2 regions of the Actinoplanes sp. NPDC026619 genome follow, and region 1 is predicted to be linked to the other one. Evidence: riboswitches for the same ligand, from Rfam matches in the RefSeq annotation. Region 1 holds a riboswitch; the other holds the start of a gene.
What was found. A riboswitch is a leader RNA that binds a small molecule or an ion and turns the genes downstream of it on or off. The one in region 1 is predicted to bind thiamine pyrophosphate.
Positions count from the first base shown of each region.

Region 2: it holds a riboswitch for thiamine pyrophosphate, as region 1 does, so the genes downstream of both, AB0E90_RS19230 (thiamine phosphate synthase) here and AB0E90_RS45630 (ECF transporter S component) in region 1, are expected to answer to the same signal.

Region 1 is NZ_JBEZYA010000037.1:64,368-71,583, reverse strand. Features, by position in the region: gene AB0E90_RS45670 (DUF6703 family protein) at 1-91, shown strand, start outside; gene AB0E90_RS45665 (metal ABC transporter substrate-binding protein) at 157-1,080, shown strand; gene AB0E90_RS45660 (metal ABC transporter ATP-binding protein) at 1,077-1,880, shown strand; gene AB0E90_RS45655 (metal ABC transporter permease) at 1,885-2,751, shown strand; gene AB0E90_RS45650 (metalloregulator ArsR/SmtB family transcription factor) at 2,800-3,102, shown strand; gene AB0E90_RS45645 (Fur family transcriptional regulator) at 3,204-3,623, shown strand; gene AB0E90_RS45640 (hypothetical protein) at 3,731-4,345, shown strand; gene AB0E90_RS45635 (alpha/beta hydrolase) at 4,385-5,419, opposite strand; TPP riboswitch at 5,559-5,661, shown strand; gene AB0E90_RS45630 (ECF transporter S component) at 5,777-6,358, shown strand; gene AB0E90_RS45625 (ABC transporter ATP-binding protein) at 6,401-7,216, shown strand, end outside.
Region 2 is NZ_JBEZYA010000008.1:94,175-101,390, reverse strand. Features, by position in the region: gene AB0E90_RS19240 (methyltransferase) at 52-666, shown strand; gene AB0E90_RS19235 (ATP-binding cassette domain-containing protein) at 701-2,347, shown strand; TPP riboswitch at 2,384-2,495, shown strand; partial or broken gene AB0E90_RS19230 (thiamine phosphate synthase) at 2,464-3,045, shown strand; gene thiO (glycine oxidase ThiO) at 3,207-4,223, shown strand; gene thiS (sulfur carrier protein ThiS) at 4,223-4,426, shown strand; gene AB0E90_RS19215 (thiazole synthase) at 4,423-5,172, shown strand; partial or broken gene AB0E90_RS19210 (thiamine phosphate synthase) at 5,166-5,459, shown strand; partial or broken gene AB0E90_RS19205 (thiamine phosphate synthase) at 5,757-5,966, shown strand; gene thiD (bifunctional hydroxymethylpyrimidine kinase/phosphomethylpyrimidine kinase) at 6,310-7,068, shown strand; gene thiC (phosphomethylpyrimidine synthase ThiC) at 7,142-7,216, shown strand, end outside.

The DNA.
Region 1 (7,216 bases):
CACCTGGCCGGTGCAGAAACCGTCGACCCGCACCCTGCGCATAGTGATGCTCGCACTACTCCTCGCCGCCGTGATCGCCAAAGCGGTCTGAGCCGCCCAGTGAGCCCACTCATGCGCTTTTGACAATCATTATCATTGTCGGAGACAGTGGGTGGTATGCCCCGCGTCCTGCTCGCCGCCCTGCTCACTCTTGCGGTGGCGGCCGGGTGCGGCGCTCGCGCGTCCGCCGGGGGCTTCGCCGACGGCAAGCTGAACGTGGTCACCGCCTTCTACCCGCTGCAGTTCCTCAGCGAGCGGATCGGGGGCGACACGGTGTCGGTCACCAATCTCACCAAGCCCGGCGCCGAACCACACGACGTGGAGCTCAACCCGCGCCAGGTCGCCGACGTCGCCGACGCGGGTCTCGCGGTCTACCTTCACGGTTTCCAGCCGGCCGTCGACTCCGCGGTGGCCCAGGAGGCGAAGGGCCGCTCGTTTAACGTCGCCGCGGTGATCGACCTGCTGCCGTACGCCGAGAAGTCGGCCGCCGAGAAGTCGGCCGCCGGCTCCGAGGACAGCAGCGGTCTCGACCCGCACGTCTGGCTCGATCCGGTGCGGTTCGCCACGATCGCCGGAAAACTCGGCGACGAACTGGCCGAGAAGGACCCCGCCCACGCGGCCGATTACCAGGCCAGGGCCAAAGACCTGCAAACCCAACTGCAGACCCTCGATCAGGAGTACGCCCACAGCCTGGCCACCTGTCAGCGGCGTGAGCTGGTCACCAGCCACAGCGCGTTCAACTACCTGGCCACCCGCTACGGCCTCACCCAGGTCGGCATCACCGGCGTCTCCCCCGAGGCCGAGCCCGCCCCGCAGCGCCTGGCCGGCGTCGCGAAGACGGCCCGCGAGACCGGCACCACCACCATCTTCTTCGAGACCCTGGTCAGCCCGAAGGTCGCCGAGACCATCGCCCGGGAGGTCGGCGCGAAGACCGCCGTACTCGACCCGCTCGAGGGCCTGACCGACGCCCGGTCCGACTACTTCACCGTCATGCGGGCGAACCTGGCCGCACTCACCACGGCATTGGGGTGCACCTCATGACAGCAGAAGTGCCAGGCCGGGCAGTCGCCGACATACGTCACCTGGCCGCGGGCTACGACGGCCGGGAGATCCTGCACGACGTCTCCCTCGCGGTCCGCCCCGGTGAGGTCGTCGCCATCCTCGGCGCGAACGGCTCCGGCAAGTCCACCCTGATCCGCACGATCCTCGGGCTGGTCCCGGCGAGCCGCGGCGACATCGACCTGTTCGGCACCCCGCAGCGGAAGTTCCGGGACTGGGCGCGGGTCGGCTACGTCCCGCAGCGGCTCGGCGCCGGCAGCGGCGTGCCCGCCACCGTCGGCGAGGTCGTGGCGTCCGGGCGGCTGGCCCGGCGCGGCATCTTCCGCCCGGCCGGCGGCGCCGACCGGGCCGCCGTCCAGGCAGCGCTGCAGGACGTCGGCCTGCTCGACCGGATCGGCGATCCGGTCTCGACGCTCTCCGGCGGCCAGCAGCAGCGCACCCTGATCGCCCGCGCCCTGGCCGGCCGGCCCGACCTGCTCGTGCTCGACGAGCCGACAGCCGGTGTGGACGCCGCCAGCCAGGAGGCGTTCGCCGCGGCGCTGGGCCGGTTCGCCGCCGGCGGCGGCACGATCCTGCTGGTCGCGCACGAGCTGGGCCCGCTGCGGCCGCTGATCGACCGGGCCGTGGTGGTGCACGAGGGCCGCATCGCCCACGAGGGCCTGCCGCCGGAGCCGGCCGGCCACCACGCCGACCCGGACCACGATCACGTCCACCCGCACGCCGACCTGGAGAAAGCCGGCATCTGCGAGTGGTCCCCCACCGACCGGATGACCGCAGGCTGAGCGCATGGATCTCTTCCAGTACGACTTCATGATCCGCGCGCTGGTCGGCGCGCTGGTGATCGGTCTGGCCGCGCCCGCCCTCGGCATCTACCTGGTGCAGCGGCGGCTGTCGCTGATCGGCGACGGCATCGGGCACGTGGCGCTGACCGGCGTCGGCGTCGGCCTGCTGCTGCACCACTCCCCGGTGATCAGCGCGGTGATCGTGTCGGCGATCGGCGCGGTCGGCATCGAGCTGATCCGCCAGCGTGGCCGCACCTCCGGCGACCTGGCCCTGGCGCTGCTGTTCTACGGCGGCATCGCGGGCGGCGTGGTGCTGGTCGGCCTCTCCGACGACAGCAGCAACGCCAACCTGATGCAGTACCTGTTCGGGTCGCTGATCACGACATCGCCGCAGGACGTGGTGGTGATCGTCATCCTCGGCGTCGCCGTGCTGACCGCGATGACGGTGTTCCGGCCGGCGCTGTTCGCCGTCTGCAACGACGAGGAGTACGCCAAGGTCAGCGGCCTCCCGGTGCGTACCCTCAATCTGCTGATGGCCGTGACCACCGCGGTGACCGTGACCATCGCCATGCGTACCGTCGGATTGTTGCTCGTCTCCGCCCTGATGGTGGTGCCGGTGGCCGCCGCCCAGCAGGTCACCCGCGGTTTTCTGACGACCATGGCGCTCGCCATGGTGATCGGGCTCGGCGCCGCCGGGGCCGGCGTGGCCGTCTCCGCCGAGATCGACACCGCGCCCGGCGCGACCACCGTGATCCTCGCCCTGGCCGCGTTCGTGGCCATTTCCGTGGGCGGCGCCGCCGTCCGGGCGCTGCGCCGCCGCGCCCACCAGCCCCGGGAGGTGGAGCCGCCCGATGTCGTCCTCCAGAGCTGACCGGGGTTCGCCGGCCGACCTCCGAAACACGCTAAATTGGGCGGTGCGATGACGACGTCGACCGGTTACGAGGCGTACGAGGCGGCCGGGGAGCTGTTGCGTGCCCTGTCCGCGCCCATTCGTGTCGCGATCGTCGCGGAGCTCGGTGTGGGAGAACGCTGCGTGCACGAACTGGTGGAGAAGCTGGGCGCGCCCCAGCCGCTGGTGTCCCAGCATCTGCGGGTGCTGCGCGGCGCCGGCGTGGTGCGGGGTGCACGTCGTGGCCGCGAGATCGCATACTCGCTGGTGGACGACCATGTCGCGCACATCGTCGCCGACGCCGTCAGCCACGCGAGGGAGGTCCGATCGTGACCACCGCCGAATTCCCCGAGTCACATGCGCTCGTCGAATCACCAGCACTGGCCCAATCACCGGCACTGGCCGAATCACCATCACTGGCCCAACCACCGGCACTGGCCCAATCACCGGCACAGTCCGAGTCGCCCGCGCAGCGCAACACCAAGCAGCGCAGTGCGGTGAGCGCCGTGCTTGCCGACACCGAGGGTTTCAACAGCGCCCAGGAGCTGCACGCGCTGCTGCGCGAGCGGGGCGAACGCGTCGGCCTGACCACGGTGTACCGCACGCTGCAGGGGCTCGCCGACGCCGGCGAGATCGACGTGATGCGGCCGCCGGGCGGCGAACACCTCTACCGCCGGTGCAGCCAGGGCCACCACCATCACCTGGTGTGCCGGTCGTGCGGCCGGGCGGTCGAGGTGGAGGGCCCGGCGGTGGAGTCCTGGGCGGACCGGGTGGCCGCGAAACACGGCTACGTCGACGTCTCCCACACGATGGAGATCTTCGGCACCTGCCCGGACTGCGCAGCCAAACACTGAGCGGCCCTGCTGAGCTTTTAAAGGCACGCTGAGCTGTTGGGGTGCTGAGCTGTTGGGGTGCTGAGCCGGCCGAGCGCTGAGTGGCTCTACGTGGGACGCTGAGCGCCGTGAAGCTTTACGCCGAGCGGCTCCCCACCGCCATCCGCCAACTGCTCACCGACATCATCATCGTTGTCTGGGTCTACCTGTGGATCCGCGCCGGTTTCTGGGTCCACGGGATGGTCGAGAAGCTGGCCGTTCCCGGTCAGAAGCTGCAGAGCGCGGGCGGCGGGATCGCCGACAACCTGGCCGACGCCGGCAGCAAGGTCGGCAAGGTGCCGCTGGTCGGCGACGACCTGGTCAAACCGTTCAACGGCGCCGCCGACGCGGCCCGCTCCCTCGCCGACGCGGGCGCGCAGCAACAGCAAATCGTCGATCAGCTGGCGCTGATCATGGCGATCCTCACCCTCGCCGTACCCCTTGCGCTGGTCCTTTTCCTCTGGCTTCCGTTCCGGTTGCGGTGGATGCGCCGGGCCGGGGTGGCTTCTTCGGTACGCCGTGAGCCCGCCGGCCGCGATCTGCTGGCGCTGCGCGCGCTGGCCAGTCAGCCGCTGAACGAGCTCGCCAAGCTGGGCCCGGACATCGCGCAGAGCTGGCGCAACGGCGACGCCGAAGCGGTCGACGCGCTCGCCGCCCTGGAACTCAGGAAGCTGGGCCTGTCGGCGTCGGGCCGCCGCCGCTGACACTGTTCCCCTAACACCGCTGTCCCCAACACCTCTGCCCTAGGCACCGCTGTCCCCGACCCCGCTGCCGCGGCTCCCGCCGGTGATGCGGGCCAGCGCGGCTGTGGCCAGGGCGTTCGGCGCCTGCTCGGGCACCCAGTGGCTGACGCCGCGCAGGACGACGAACTGGTAGTCGGCCTCGACCCAGTCCCGGGTGCGTAGCGCGGCGGTGCGGGCCACGACGCCGTCGCGGTCACTCCACACGTATGTCGTGGGCACCGTGATCACACCGACGTCGCTCAGGTCGCGGCCGTCCAGGCCGCGGTACCAGTTGAGGGCGGCGGTCAGCCGGCTTGGTTCGCCCGATTCGTTGGATTGAGCAGATTCGATCGGACGGGCCGCTTCGATCGGGTGGGCCGATTCGATCGGGTGGGCCGATTCGATCGGGTGGGCCGATTCGATCGGGTGGGCCGATTCGATCGGGTGGGCCGATTCGATCGGGTGGGCCGATTCGCGCATGGCGTCCACGTAGAGCGCGGCGCGTTCGCCGATCGGGCGCAGCATTGCCTTGAGCGCGGCCGCGTTGGCGCTCAGCAGGAAACGTTCGGCGATCGGGCTGCGGAAGAGAGCGAAGTAGGCGAACCGGGCGCGCTGGGTCGGGCGTACGCGCATGGCCAGCCGCAGCGCTCGCGGGTGCGGCACCGAGATGGCGGTGAGGGTGCTCACCCGGTCGGGATGCTGGGCGGCCAGCAGCCAGCCGACCTGCGAGCCCCAGTCGTGGCCGATGACATGCGCCTTCTCGACGCCGAGGGCATCGAGGACGGCGATCGCGTCGGCGGCGGGTTCGGTGATCCGGTACGCGCCGACGTTGCCCGGACGCGCGCCGGGCGAGTAGCCGCGCTGGTCCAGGGCGTACGTGCGGAGCCCGGCCTCGTGCAGTCGCGGCAGGATCAGGTCGAACTCACGGTGGTCCTGCGGAAACCCGTGCAGCAGGAGAACCGGTTCGCCGTCGGCGGGCCCACCCTCGTACACGTCGAAGGTCATGCCCCGCGCCTTGATCTCCGTTGGCTTGATCTCGGTCGGCTTGATCGACATGTGACGGCTCCCTCGCTGTCCCCGGACTCACAACGGTGTTAGCGTCATGGAAACACATACAGCGAAGGTTGTTCGCGACGGCGGAGATCAGTTGCATCGCCCAGGTGATGCGCGGGTCGGCCTAGGTCACGAACGAACTTCGATCCGACAGGGGAGCGCACAGCGCTGAGAGTGCGGGCAACCGCAGACCCTCGTACCTGATCTGGGTAATGCCAGCGCAGGAAGCTCGGTCTTTTCTCCAGCCGCGCCGTGTCCGAGGCCGCCAGGCCGAGGCCGGCGTGCGTCTCCTCCCAGTGTATTTGCCAGCTGTATTTGCTGGCTGTATTTGCCAGCCAAGGCAAAGATTGGGAGGCTCACATGGCAACCGACACCAACCGGTGGCGCACGATCGACATCGTGATCGCCTCGATCGTCGCGGTCGCATTCGGCGTCATCTTCTGGGCGTGGAACCTGCTCTGGAACGGGCCGGCCGACGCCATCCCGCTGCCCGGCCGCGCCGTGCTCTACGGAATGTGGCTGGTCCCGGCCGTGCTCGGCGCGCTGATCGTGCGTAAGCCGGGCGCCGCGTTCTATACCCTCACGCTCGCCTCGCTGGTCTCGGTCGCGATCGGCACGAGTTGGGGCTGGACCCTCGTCGTGCAAGGACCGCTCGAGGCCCTCGGCGCCGAGGTGATCTTCGCGGCTTTCGCCTACAAGCGCTACAACCTGCCGGTGGCCCTGCTCGCCGGCGCCGCCGCCGGCATCGTCGCCTCGGTGTACGACGCGTTCGTCTGGTACCCCGGCACGTCCTGGGCCACCATGCGACTGCCCTACATCGCGATCACCGCGGCGTCGTCCCTGGTCATCGCCGGACTCGGCAGCGTGCTGCTGGTGCGGGCACTCGCCCAGACCGGAGTTCTGGACCGGTTCGCGGCGGGCCGTTCACGCGCCCTCGTCTAGTCCTGATTCGATGTGAATCATGAACCCCTCCCGCGGTGAGTCGTGAGCGCGGTCGTCCTTCGGGGCTTCGGGTGGCGGCATGCGGGGCGTCGCGCCTGGGCGGTCCGCGACGTCGACCTGCGCATCGACGACGGCGAGCGGGTGCTGCTGCTCGGTCCCTCCGGGGCCGGCAAGAGCACCCTGCTCGCCGCGCTGGCCGGCCTGCTCCCCGATGACTCGGGCGAACAGGCCGGCACCGTCGAGATCGACGGCCGCTCCCCCGCCGAAGCCCGCGACCGCGTCGGCATCGTCTTCCAGGACCCGCAGACCCAGCTGGTGATGGCCCGCAGCGGCGACGACGTGGCGTTCGGCCTGGAGAACCGCGGGGTGCCGGCCGCCGCGATCTGGCCGCGGGTCAGCGACGCCCTGGACCGCGTCGGTTTCCCGTACCCGATCACCCGGTCGACGGCGGCGCTGTCCGGTGGGGAGGCGCAGCGGCTGGCGCTGGCCGGGGTGCTCGCGCTGCGGCCCGGCCTGCTGCTGCTCGACGAGCCGACCGCCAATCTCGACCCGGCCGGCGCCGAACTGGTCCGGGAGGCGATCACCCGCTCGCGGCACGGCGACGACTCGACGCTGATCCTGGTCGAGCACCGGGTCGCCGAAGCGCTCCCGCTGGTCGACCGGGTCGTGGTGCTCGAGGCGGGTGGCGGGATCCGGGCCGACGGCGCGCCCGAGATGGTGTTCGCCGCGTACGGCGATCGTCTCGCTGACGAAGGCGTCTGGGTGCCCGGTTTCCGCATCCCGCCGCTGAAGTCCGGCTCCCCGGCCGCCGCCGAGCTGGCCTGCGCCCGGGACGTGACGGTTGAGCACCGCCTGCGC
Region 2 (7,216 bases), on a different contig from region 1:
TGTGCGGCACCCCGGCGATGGTCGCCCGTTGTGGGGCGGCAAACTGGACACGTGACCGCCGAGCATTACTTCAGCGCCGAACCGTCCACGCCCGCCCAGCGCGGCGAGATCGAGTTCAGTGCCGCCGGCCGCGACTACCAGTTGGTCGTGGCATCCGGTGTCTTCTCGGCCGGCCGGCTCGACCCCGGCACGGCCGTCCTGCTGCGCAAGGGCAGCCTGCCGGACGCCACCGCCACCGGGGTCTTCCTCGACCTGGGCTGTGGCTACGGGCCGATCGCGAGCGTGCTGGCGAGCGAATCGCCGCAGGCCACCGTGTGGGCGATCGACGTGAACGCGCGGGCCCGCGAGCTGGCCGCGGAAAACGCGGAACGGCTCGGCCTGGCCGACCGGTTGCGGGTGGCCGAGCCCGACGACGTACCCGCCGAGGTGGTCTTCGATGAGATCTGGAGCAACCCGCCCACGCATGTCGGCAAGGCCGAGCTGCGCGCCCTGATGGAACGCTGGTTGCCCCGGCTCGCTCCGGACGGGGTGGCCTGGCTGGTGATCAACCGGCATCTTGGCGGTGACTCGTTGCACACCTGGCTCACCGGCCTCGGCTGGGCGGTCGAGCGGATGGCCAGTCAGAAGGCCTATCGGGTGCTGCGGGTGCGCCGGAAAACCAGCTGACCGCAACGCCCTCGACCCGGGAGAATGCGTCCCCATGGGTTATGTGGACGTGGCCGGGGCCGGTTTTGTGCTGCCGGACGGCCGGGAGCTGTTCGCCGACGTGTCGTTCCGGGTCGGTGAGGGCGCCAAGGTCGCGCTGGTGGGGCCGAACGGGGCCGGCAAGACGACGCTGCTGCGCCTGGTCGCCGGTGATCTGCCGACCCAGACCGGCAGCATCGCGCGGGCCGGCGGGCTGGGCGTGATGCGCCAGTTCATCGGCATGATCGGCGACGATCGTACCCTCGCGGATCTTGCTCTTTCGCTGGTCGAACCGCCCCTGCGCGCGGCTGGCGAGCGACTCGCCGCGGCCGCCGCCGCCCTCGACGAGACCGAGCGCACCCAGCTCGCCTACGCCAACGCCCTCTCCCATTGGGGCGAGGTCGGCGGTTACGACGTCGAGGTGCTGTTCGACACGGTGGCGGTCGCGATCCTCGACAAACCGTGGGAGCAGGTGCGGAACCGTCCGGTTCGGACACTCTCCGGCGGGCAGCAGAAGCGGTTCGCGCTCGACCTGCTGCTGCGCGGGCGCGACGAGGTGTTGCTGCTCGACGAGCCGGACAACTTCCTCGACGTGCCGGGCAAACGCTGGCTGGAGCAACGGCTGCGCGAGTCGTCGAAATCGGTGCTGTTCGTCTCCCACGACCGGGAGCTGCTGGCCCAGACCGCGGACCGGGTGGTGGCGGTCGAGGGTGGTGGCGCGTGGACCCATCCGGGCGGTTTCGCCTCCTGGCACGAGGCCCGGGTGAACCGCCACGAGAAGCTCGAGGAAAACCGCCGGCGCTGGGACGAGGAGCACCAGAAGCTGCGCGAGCTGATGTTCATGTACAAGCAGAAGGCCGCCTACAACTCCGATATGGCCTCTCGATATCAATCGGCGCAGACCCGGTTGCGTAAGTTCGAGGAGATCGGGCCGCCGCCGCTGCCGCCCAAGGAGCAGTCGCTGCGGATGAACCTGCGTGGCGGCCGCACCGGCAAACGCGCGGTGATCTGCGAACAGCTCGAGCTGGTCAACCTGACGTTCCCGTTCGACCTGGAGATCTGGTACGGCGATCGGGTCGCGGTGCTCGGCGCCAACGGCACCGGCAAGTCGCACTTCCTGCGGCTGCTCGCGGCCGGTGGCAGCGACCCCGACGCGGAGAACAAACCGGTCGACGGCGCGCCCCTGGCCTATGTGGCGCACGACGGGGTGGCCCGGCTCGGCGCGCGGGTGCGGCCCGGTCACTTCTCGCAGACGCACGACCGGCCTGAGCTGCTCGAACGCACCCTCGTCGAGATCCTCTGGCGGGGCGACGACCACCGGTCCGGGATGGACCGGGCCGGTGCGATGAAGGCGCTCAACCGGTACGAGCTGGCCGGACAGGGCGATCAGCGGTTCGGCACGCTTTCCGGCGGGCAGCAGGCGCGGTTCCTGGTGCTGATGCTGGAGCTGTCCGGGGCGACTCTTCTGCTGCTGGACGAACCGACGGACAACTTGGACCTGGCGTCGGCGGAAGCGCTGGAAGAGGGGCTTCGCCAGTTCGAGGGCACGGTGATAGCGGTCACCCATGACCGCTGGTTCACCCGGTCCTTCGACCGCTTCGTGCTGTTCCAGGGCGACAACGAGGTGGTGGAGACGCCGGAGCCAGTCTGGGACGTCCGCTAGCGCGGAGCGTGCTTGGGCGGTTATGGTCCGAGACAAGACCAACCCCACGGGAGTCCGGTGCACCGGGCTGAGAGGGGGGCTGAGGCAGCCCCCGACCGTCGAACCTGATCCGGATCATGCCGGCGCAGGGAGGAGCGTTCGTTGTGTTTCCTCGGCTGCACATCGTCACCGACTCGCTCGACGTGGTTCGCGGCGCGGTCGGGCACGGGCCGGTCGCCATCCAGGTGCGGATCAAGACCGGTGACCGGGACGCCTATCAGCTGACCGTCGCCGCGCTCGCTCTCTGCCGGGCCGCGGGCGACGCGCTCTGCCTGGTCGACGATCGGGTCGGGGTCGCGCTCGCGGCCGGCGCCGACGGCGTGCACGTGGGGGCCGAGGATCTTCCGGTCGAGGCCGCTCGGCGGGTGCTCGGGCCGGCCGCGATCCTCGGCGTGACCTGCCGGAACCCGGCCGACGCGCGAAAGGCCGTCGCGGACGGCGCCAGCTATCTGGGCGTGGGACCGGTTTTCGCGACCTCCTCCAAGGACGGGCTGCCGCCACCGATCGGGCCGGCCGGGCTGGCGGCGGTGGTCGACGCGGTGCCGGGCACGCCGGTGATCGCGATCGCCGGCATCACCCCGGCGCGGGTTGCCGACCTGCCCGGATACGGCGTCGCGGCGATCTCGGCGGTAACCGCCGACCCAGCCGCCGCAACCGCCGAGTTCCTGCGCGTGCTCGGCGCACGGGACGGCGCCTCCGCGGCGGCACGCGGTGGCTTGACCGTGGCGAACGGCTCTGGCGCTGCGGCAGGCGGTGGCTTGAACCTGGCGAACGGCTCTGGCCGGGCGGCGCGCGATGGCGGCGCGGCTGGGGGTGTGGCATGAGCGGCGGCGGTGGGACGGTTGCGGTCGTCGGCGGCGGGATCATCGGGCTCTCGATCGCGTGGCGGCTGCAGCTGGGCGGAGCCGACGTCGTGGTGCACGACGACGGCGAGCCGGGCGCGTGGCACGTCGCGGCCGGGATGCTCGCGCCCGGTGGCGAGGCCACGCACGAGGAGCCGGAACTGATCCGGCTGCTGGCGGCGGGCAATGAGCGCTGGCCGGCGTTCGCGGCGGAGCTCGGGGTGGACGTCGGCTACGACGACACCGGGACGCTCAGTCTCGCGATGACCGCGGACGACCTGGCCGAGGTCGCCCGGGACTGGACTCACCAGAAGCTGGCCCAACTGCGCCCCTCCGACCTGCGGGAACGCGAACCGGCCCTGTCGCCGCGAGTCCGTGCCGGGGTGTTTTCGCCGGCCGAGCGGCAGGTGGATCCGCGCCGGGTGGTGGCGGCCCTCCGCGACCGGCTGGCCGATCGGATCGTCAGCAAACGGATCGACGATCTGTCCGAGGTGGACGCGGCGACGGTGATCGTCGCGGCCGGCTGCGGGACGGCCGCCCTCACCGGGTTGCCGATCCGCCCGGTCAAGGGCCAGGTGCTGCGGCTGCGCGGCGAGCCGGGGCTCATCCGGCACGTGCTCGAGGCGGCCGTCGACGGGCGGCACGTCTACGTCGTGCCGCGCGCGGACGGCGAGATCGTCGTCGGCGCCACCCAGGAGGAGCGCTCCGACCGCACGGTCACCGCCGGGGGCGTGCACGAGCTGCTGCGGGCGGCCATCGGCCTCGTACCGGATCTGGCCGAATGCGAGCTCGTCGAAACCACCGCCGGACACCGCCCGGGCACGCCGGACAACGCGCCGCTGCTCGGCCGGCTCGACGAGCGGGTGATCGTGGCGGCCGGGCATTTCCGGAACGGGGTGCTGCTCGCGCCGATCACCGCCGACCTGATCGCCGGCCTGGTCCTGGACGGGGTCGCGGATCCGCTGCTCGAGCACTTCGCGCCGGGGAGGTTCTGATGCGGTTGACGGTCAACGGGCGAGAGCTGGTGGAAAGCGACGACGACCTCTGCGTGGCGGCCCTCGTCGAACGGCTCACCGAGGCTCGGCGCGGGGTCGCGGTCGCGGTCAACGGGACGGTGGTTCCACGCAGTACCTGGGACGACGCCCGGCTCGCGGACGGCGACGCGGTCGAGGTGCTCACCGCGGCGCAGGGAGGATGACGATGTTCTTCGGCGAATCTCGGCTCATCCTCGGCACCGGCGGGGCGAACAGCCTCAGCGCGCTGGAGGGCGCCATCCGCGCCTCCGGCACCGAGCTGGTCACGGTGGCGCTCCGGCGGGTCGACGCGGCCGGGCCGGGGCTGCTGCCGATGCTCGACCGGCTCGGCGTGCGGGTGCTGCCGAACACGGCCGGCTGCTACACGGCCGCCGATGCGATCAAGACCGCTCACCTGGCCCGGGACGCGTTCGAGACCGATCTGATCAAGCTCGAGGTGATCGGTGACGAGCGGACCCTGCTGCCGGACGGCGTCGAGCTGCTGGCGGCCGCGGAGAAGCTGGTCACGGACGGGTTCACGGTCTTGCCCTACACCACGGACGATCCGATCCTGGCCCGCCGCCTCGCCGGCGCGGGCTGCGCCGCGGTGATGCCGGCCGGTTCGCCGATCGGCTCCGGCCTCGGCATCTCCAACCCGCACCACATCCGGCTGATCCGCCAGGCGGTCGACATCCCGGTGGTGCTCGACGCCGGCATCGGCACGGCCTCGGACGCGGCTCTGGCCATGGAACTCGGCTGCGATGCGGTGCTCATCGCAAGCGCGATCACCCGGGCCGACGACCCGGCCGGGATGGCGGCAGCGATGCGGCACGCGGTCGCCGGCGGCCGCCTCGCCTACACCTCGGGGCGGATTCCGCGTCGCTTCCACGCGGTCGCGTCCACCGCCGACGAAGGGCTGGCGCGGTGGTGACGCCGAGCGGTCTGGTGCTGCTCACCGACCGGCGGCTCGCCTCCGGCTCGCTTGCCTGGGTGGTCGCGCGGGCGGTCCGCGGCGGCGTGGCGTGGGTCATTCTCCGGGAACGCGATTTGCCGTACGCCGAACGAAGAGCCCTCGCGATCGACCTGCGCGACCTGCTGCCCCCGGGCCGACTCATCGTCGCCGGCCCGGACCCGCTGGGCGCGGACGCGGTTCACCTGGCCGAGGCAGACCCATCGCCACCCGCGGGCATCGTCTCCCTGATCGGCCGCTCCCGCCACGCCAACCCCGCCACGCCGCCGCTCGGCGGCTCGTCGGCCGGCCGTTCCCGCCACGCCGACCCGGCCGCGCCGTCGCCCGGCGGCCCGCTGATCGGCCGTTCCCGCCACTTTGAGCGGGACCCGCTTCCACGGCCCGGCGGCTTGCTTGGCGGCCGGTCTCGCCACGCCGCGCCGGACCCGTTGCCGCCAGCCGATAGCTCACTGATCGGGCGGTCCGGCCCTGCTGAGCCGGACCCGCCGGTGCAGGCCGGCGGCTCGCCGGTCGGCCGGCCCCGGGATGATGCGCCACCCGTGCCGTCCATCGAGGACTACGTGACGATGTCGCCGATCTATCCGACGTCGACCAAGCCGGGATACGGGCCGGCGCTCGGCCCGGACCGGGCGGCGATGCTGGCCGGGGACGTGCCCTGGTTGGCTCTGGGTGGGATCCACTCGCCGGAGCGGGCGGCGGCCTGCGCGCATGCCGGTGCGCGGGGAATCGCGGTGCTGGGCGCGATCATGCGAGCCGCCGATCCGGAGGAGATGGCGCGAACGCTGGCCACCGCCTTTGGCGCGGCACGGTCCGCCCGCGCCGCCGAGGCGGCGCGCGAGAGCCCGAATGCGTGGGCCGATGACGTGGGGCCGATCAACGCGGTCCTAACGACCGGCGCGCCGCCGGAGCGGCCCGGCGGGACGACCCGCCCGGCCGAGCCGGCGCGCCCGGCAACGCCGCCGGCGCCCCGCACCCGGGGCCCGGCCGGATCGGCGGGCCTGCGATGACGCCGTCCGCGCCGCGAATTCACGGCATGGGTGGAATCGGGGCCGCGATGACGGGGCGCATTCGTGGCTTGGGTGGATCGGTGGGGGCGGGATGACGCCGCCGGTTTTGTTGACTATTGCTGGGTCGGACTCCGGTGGGGGCGCGGGGATTCAGGCGGATCTCAAGACGTTTGCGGCGCTCGGAGCCTATGGGGTCTCCGTCGTTACGGCGATTACGGCGCAGAACACGCTTGGGGTTACGGCCATTCATTCGGTGCCGGTGGATGTCGTTGCGGCGCAGCTTGATGCGGTGCTTGACGACTTTTCGGTGGTGGCGGTCAAGGTGGGGATGATCGGGGACGCGGCGGTCGCCGAGATGGTGGCCGAGCGGGTTTCGCGGCTTCCGCACCTGGTGGTGGATCCGGTGCTGGTGGCTACCTCGGGCGCTCGGCTCGCGGGTGTTGCGTCTGTTGCGCCGCTGTTGGCGTACGCAAGCATCGTCACGCCTAATCGGCAGGAAGCTGCCGCCCTCACCGGAAGCCGGTGTGAGACGGCCGAGGAAATGGTTGCGGCGGCGGTGCGGCTGGCCGCCGCCGGGCCGCGCGCGGTGGTGGTGACCGGCAGCGAGCTCGCGGTGGACGTGCTGCATTGCGACGGGGAGACGTCGGTGCTGCGCGGGACGCCGGTGGAAACCACGAACAACCACGGGTCGGGGTGCACCTTTTCCTCGGCGGTGGCGGTGCGGCTGGCGTTCGGGGACGACGTTCCCGCGGCCGTGATCGCCGCCAAGAAGTATGTCGCCGGTGCGCTGCGCGGCGGTCGTTCATGGCGGCTGGGCGCCGGGCCCGGACCGCTGAATCACTTCGCCTGACGGTTCCCCCGTCCCGGCCATGGGATCCGTGCTGCCGTCGTCTGTCCATTTAGTACCTGTTTGGGAGGAAAAGATGAGGCGCAAGGTGTACGTCGAGGGGTCGCGGCCCGAGCTTCGCGTGCCGTTCAGCGAGGTCCCGTTGACCAAC